Regions from separate parts of the Lysinibacillus sp. Y5S-8 genome, predicted to be linked through region 2. Evidence: predicted binding sites of a transcription regulator. Region 2 holds the regulator's gene; the other holds the start of a gene.
The links. The regulator LexA, encoded in region 2, represses DNA repair genes until DNA is damaged. The targets are predictions, from matches to a motif close to CGAACATATGTTCG.
Positions count from the first base shown of each region.

Region 1: the regulator LexA is predicted to act here: its motif matches at 1,754-1,767, upstream of parE (DNA topoisomerase IV subunit B).

Region 1 covers NZ_CP145889.1:2,454,740-2,458,079, reverse strand. The annotation lists gene V6670_RS11965 (spore germination protein) at 1-163, opposite strand, end outside; gene V6670_RS11960 (HesB/YadR/YfhF family protein) at 316-606, opposite strand; gene plsY (glycerol-3-phosphate 1-O-acyltransferase PlsY) at 626-1,228, opposite strand; gene parE (DNA topoisomerase IV subunit B) at 1,787-3,340, shown strand, end outside.
Region 2 covers NZ_CP145889.1:1,288,029-1,291,368, reverse strand. The annotation lists gene tnpA (IS200/IS605 family transposase) at 1-1, opposite strand, end outside; gene V6670_RS06010 (recombinase family protein) at 157-822, opposite strand; gene V6670_RS06005 (LysM peptidoglycan-binding domain-containing protein) at 819-1,133, opposite strand; gene lexA (transcriptional repressor LexA) at 1,300-1,917, shown strand; gene V6670_RS05995 (gamma-glutamyl-gamma-aminobutyrate hydrolase family protein) at 2,027-2,749, opposite strand; gene V6670_RS05990 (prepilin peptidase) at 2,783-3,340, opposite strand, start outside.

The DNA.
Region 1 (3,340 bases), 1.2 Mb from region 2:
CGATGTTATGAGGGGTAGATTCACCAATTGTGATTTCACGTATGATGATGTCATTACTGTGACCAAGCGCCTGTTCAATGATTTTTTTATTTTTAGCTAGGGATGTATATAACAAATCGTTAGTATTGGATGGGGAGGTATCGATATTGTTAGACATAGACATGTGTTTTCCTCCTCAAATATACGCTCATTATTTATAGAGTGGACAATTTTTTTGATAGATAAACGAGGTGAGGGTGAAAATCTAACTATTGGCATGATGAAGCCAAATAAAAAAACAGTCTATCCTTTCATGGACTGAAAGGATAGACTGTTTTATGTACGATAGTCATATTGCAATTCATCATTACTAGCATCAACGTCAACATGTAAGTTGTGATTGTTAAAGAACCAGAGATCTTTCTCATCAATGTAATAGGTTACACCATCAACCACTGTCTGTACGCCTATAGCAATAGGTTCTTCACGAGTCATGCCAAGTGAAAAGCCTTCATGAAAAGGACTAGAGCCACCATAGCGTGCATAAAAACGAATCGTATCACCTGGTTCTACTTCCATTTCGTGTTTGAACCACTGGAGTGCTTCATCTGTCAATGCAATGTTCATTTCGAATGCTCCTCTCTTCCTAAAGCCATTTTACCTTTGGCTCAGTGCCGTTTTTAATACGTGTAATATTGGCACGGTGACGATAAATAATAAAGGTAAATAAAAAGGCTACCAAGATGCCTAATGCAAAGTCACCCGTAACAAAATAATAAACGATTGCATAGATAAGTGCTACTAAAGCGGCTATCATCGATGTTAGGCTGACGATCTTTGTGATTTTTAATGTCACAATAAAGGTAATAAATAATAGGACAAAGAGTGGCCACGAATAGCCTAATAAAACACCTGCGGATGTTGCCACTGCTTTTCCACCACGGAAATTGGCGAAGATCGGAAACATATGACCGATTACGGCAACAAGACCAAGTAATAATGGATGCAGTGTGCTGTCAGAGAAAACGGGAAGTGCTACTAATAAAACCGCAGCTGTTCCTTTGAGCACATCCATTACGGTTACAACGATACCTGCTTTTTTCCCTAATGTTCGGAATGTGTTGGTTGCACCAAGATTACCGCTCCCGTGTTCACGAATATCGGTATTATAAAAAATTTTACCTATCCATAATCCCGAAGGTATAGAGCCGATTAGATAAGCACATAAAATAATAAGTCCATTGATCATAGCTGGACTCCTTTCATTCATAGTCCACCACTTGGTACTAATAGTTTGTAACAAGTATTTTACACTTTTTCTTGCTAATCTACAATGTTATGAAGGAGATTTCATTAGGAGCCTTGAATTCAATACAAAAGAAAACCTATTAATAAGGGATAGGCTTTCAGACATGAGATTCTAGAAAGTGAAAAAAACCTTTATAAAAATATAGGCAAAAAGGCAATTTTGTCAATCCTTCATTCCTTTGGTAGAATAGAAGTCTAACTTTATCCAGTTTAACCGTAATAAACATTGTAGCGTTTACACTGAACTAGATTCTATGTATGTTGAAACTAAATTGGCTACTATGCGTCAAACGTTTATGGATACTAGTAGCAGTCTGCCCTGCTTAAATACCAATTTTAAGCAACTGTTGCAGATGTTTACTATTGATAAAGATGATCAAAACTGTGAGCAAATTTTAAAAATTTAATGGACCTGTCGCTAGCTATTGACAGGAAATGCTATTATTATTAGGATGAGAACATAAATAGAACATGTGTTTGTTTTTTGGAGGGGAATTTTTTGACGAATAAACAGTCAACTAGCGTTTATAATGATGACGCTATACAAGTATTAGAAGGATTAGAAGCGGTACGCAAACGACCTGGCATGTATATCGGTTCAACGGATGGCCGTGGACTTCATCACCTTGTGTATGAAATCGTAGATAATGCGGTGGATGAAGCACTGGCCGGCTTTGGATCTCATATTATTGTCACAATTCATAAGGATCAAAGTATGAGTGTGCGCGACTTTGGCCGTGGGATGCCAACAGGTATGCATAAAATGGGTAAGCCTACCCCTGAAATTATTTTTACGGTGCTACACGCAGGTGGTAAATTTGGACAAGGTGGTTATAAAACAAGTGGTGGCTTGCATGGTGTAGGTTCCTCTGTAGTTAATGCACTATCAACATTTTTAGAGGTGACGATTCATCGTGATGGTAAAAAGTATCGTCAGCGCTTCGAGCATGGTGGACATCCTGTCACAACACTTGAAGAAATTGGGCAAACGAAGCAAACAGGTACACTTGTTCATTTCCTACCAGACGAAACGATTTTTTCTGTCACAAAATTCAATTATGATACGTTAGCAGAACGTTTACGTGAATCAGCCTTTTTATTAAAGGGCTTAAAAATTGAATTAATCGATGAGCGCGAGGAAGGCAAACAAGATGTATTCTTTTATGAGAATGGCATTGAAGCTTTCGTTGCGTATTTGAATGAAGAAAAGGATGTTCTTCATCCTGTGAAATATGTAGAAGGCATACAAGATGATATTGAAGTAGAATTCGCTTTCCAATATAACGATGGTTATTCAGAAACGATTTTGTCATTCGTTAATAATGTACGTACTCGTGATGGCGGCACACATGAAACAGGTGCAAAAGCGGCATTGACGCGTGTATTTAATGAATATGCAAGAAAAATCGGCTTGCTAAAGGACAAGGATAAAAACCTTGAAGGGACAGATATTCGTGAGGGTTTAGCAGCAATCGTGTCTGTTCGTATTCCAGAGCATTTATTACAATTTGAAGGACAAACCAAGGGCAAGCTTGGTACAAGTGAGGCTCGTTCAGCCGTAGATAGCGTAGTGTCTGAGCAAATTTTGTATGTGCTAGAGGAAAATGCAGAGTTATCGGCTTCTCTTGTACGTAAAGCAATCCGTGCGCAGCAAGTAAGAGAAGCGGCTCGTAAAGCGCGTGAGGATGCTCGGAATGGCAAGAAAAGCAAAAAAGGTAGTACGATTCTATCAGGCAAATTAACACCAGCTCAGTCTCGCAATGCGGCCAAGAATGAGTTGTATTTAGTTGAGGGTGATTCTGCGGGTGGTTCTGCCAAGCAAGGTCGTGATCGTACATTCCAAGCGATTTTGCCTTTGCGCGGTAAGGTCATCAACACAGAAAAAGCCAAACTACAGGATATTATGAAAAACGAAGAAATTTCAACGATTATCCATGCGATTGGTGCAGGTGTTGGCACGGATTTTGCTGTGGAAGATTCAGCCTACGATAAAGTAGTGATTATGACCGATGCGGATACGGACGGGGCACATATTCAAGTCTTGCTCTTAACG
Region 2 (3,340 bases):
TTTATGGTGGCTCCTTTCGTACGAAGTCGGTTGACTAGACCTGACTTTATTGTACGTTTGGAGTTTTTTTATTGTCCATAGCTAAAAGCTTTCCGGAACCCCCTGCATAGCAGGGGGTTTTCAAAGCACACAATAAAAAAAGATTAGCAGGCAATATTATTTGCCTGCTAATCTTTCTTGATGTTCTTGGAAGCGACGATGAACAGTCGCTTTACTTACTTCAAAGCCCAACCCTCGAAGCGTGATCGAAATTTCCTCAAAGGTAAATCCACGTTTGCGTAGCTTGACAATTTCATCTACAGGTAAATCCTTTCGCTCCTGCCCATGGGGATTCCCTCGGTTCGATAAATTATTTTCAGGACGGTAGCCATTTTCTACAGCACGTCGCATGCCTCGACGTATTTTAGCGTTATGGATTCTTCGTTGATACTCCTCCACGATTGCTAAAATCTCAAGCAGCATCGTATCCATTTCATTTAGTTGAACGGGTCCTGCATCGCGCATGGAAAAAACATCTGTTGCTGATTTTTGCAATAAATGCAACACAGCCATCCTTGCGTTCCCACGTCCTAATCGTGTTTCATCTTGTACAAAAAGGGCATTAATTCCCTTTTCTTTAATGAAATCAAGCATTTCAAGCAAGCCATCGCGTTCCACATCATAGCCGCTATGCTTATCCTTAAATACACCCTTTACCTCATAGCCTTGCTCTCTAGCGTAGCGCAGCAACTCTTCCTGTTGACGCTCTAATGAGGAGCTTTGTGTTTCTTTTTCAGTACTTACACGGCAATAGACAACAGCCGACAATTGTTTATTCATCATTGTTCAGTTCTCGCAATTTCAATAGTATGGATGGGATTGGCTTGATCACCCAATACAGGAATAACTAGAGACTTTCCTGCCACAATTTTAATATCTGCTAATTCATTTTCTGTTTTGACCAGCTTAATCCAATCATCTGTACTCATCTTACCACGGTATTGCTCTGCTAACGACCACAAGCTATCCCCATGTTCAATTTGAATTTCTGCGTAATTAACATCTCCTGGATCAGTTATGTAAAGGTATCCTGCAAATAGTAGACAAGCTCCTAATAAAATGGAGATATGTGTATTTTTCTTTAACCATGTCATAGTTACAACCCCTTTTCTAGAATGTTTATTCGGAATGTATGTTCTCATAATAAAGCGAACAAATGTTTTTGTCAAACACTTTTCGAACCTATGTTTGCATACATGTTCGCATTCTGTTATACTATCAAATAAGAAGAATGATATTAGAAAAAAGAGGTGAGCACTCATGAAAAAAGTTTCGAAAAGACAAGAGGACATTTTGGCTTTTATTAAAGAAGAGGTACGAGCTAAGGGATATCCACCATCAGTACGTGAAATCGGGGAAGCAGTCGGACTTGCTTCAAGTTCAACTGTTCATGGTCATTTAGCTCGATTAGAACAAAAGGGCTTTATTCGTCGAGATCCAACAAAGCCACGTGCAATTGAAATTTTAGAGCCTGAAGAGTCTATTCAAAAGCAGCAAGTCATTCATGTACCACTTGTGGGGAAGGTAACTGCTGGTTCTCCAATTACTGCTATTGAAAACATTGAAGAATATTTCCCATTACCAGATACGTATGGTACAAGTGAGGATCAGTTATTCATGCTAGAGATTATGGGGGAATCTATGATTGAAGCAGGAATTTTAGATGGCGATTTAGTTATTGTGAAGCAAAAGGCAACAGCTAATAACGGAGATATTGTTGTGGCGATGACAGCAGAGGATGAAGCAACGGTCAAACGTTTCTTCAAGGAAAAAAATCATTTCCGCTTACAGCCTGAAAATTCATCTATGGAGCCTATTATCGTCGATCAAGTTTCTATTTTAGGACAAGTTGTAGGACTATATCGTCGTGTACATTAATCATTTAAAGTAGGTTTTGAGGATTATGTGTTCCTTCTAAGAGCATGTATCCTCTTTTTTACGCAAAAAAAGAATCCATATATGGTTGGATTCTTTGTACAGTCCCCTGCTACGCTTCCTTTTTGAATTTTAAGCTAGCTTCAACAAAGGCTGAAAATAGTTTTTGTGCAGGCTCATCTCCTGCTATGGCTAGTTCCTCGGGATGCCACTGAACAGCCAAGCAAAATGGCAAATCTTCATGAACAACCGCTTCGATAATGCCATCACTCGATTTTGCTGCTACTTTTAATTTCTCTGCTAATACATTAACTGCCTGATGATGAAATGAATTTACCGCAATTTTATCTTGTTGTAAAATGGTCGCTAATAAATTCTCCGCCATAATTTGTACATAATGAGTAGCTACAGCTCGAGCAGATTGCTGTACATGCTTGAGCAGCTTAGTACTAAAATGGTCACTATCAATATCCTGAAATAAAGTACCACCTAGTGCTACATTTAGTATTTGAATGCCTCGACAAATACCCAAAATAGGCATCTTTCGTGTGAATGCCGCTTCAATTAATGCTAACTCTACCATATCTCTTGCTGGATGAATTTTCCCTAGTTTTGGTGCAGGCTCTGCCCCATACAGAAATGGATGCACGTCATAGCCTCCAGATAACAATAAACCATCTGTAAGGGATAGAATTTGTGTGGCATCCTCCTCTACGCCAAGTGGAATAATAAGAGGAATCCCACCTGCATCAATGATACTTTTACTGTAAGCAGCATTTAATCGAGAGGATAAATCATCTTCCACAAAGGCTGTAATGCCAATAATCGGTTTCACTTGCTTCCCTCCATATGCTTGAAGATTGAACAATTACCAAAAACCTAAATACCAATTGATTAATGAATCCCCATAAAAATAGACAATAATGGCGGCTAATGCAATAGAAGGTCCAAAAGGAATGGGTGTTTTTCTCCCCTGCTTGTTCTTCGTTAACACGACAAGCCCGACAATCATGCCGATAACTGCAGCTACAAATAATGTTAACAGTGTATGCATTGTACCAAGAACAAGTCCAATTAAAAAGAATAATTTAATATCGCCTCCACCCATGCCCCCGTTTGATATCACAGCAATACTATATAATATGCCGAAACCAACGACTGCACCTACAGCACAGTCCCACCAGGGTGTTAATGGCGACAGTACTCGTCCAATAACAAGGAAGGGTAAAAAAAATAAAAGCACCTTATCTGGAATCAGCATATAGGCTATATCAGAAACAACAATGATAACTAATAATGAAATAAAAAATAGGGCTACTATAAACTCTATGCTCCAACTAAGCTGCCGATAAGCAAAGGCAAACAATAGTCCTGTTAATAATTCCATTACTGGATAAATCCAAGCTATTTTATTACCACAGCTCCG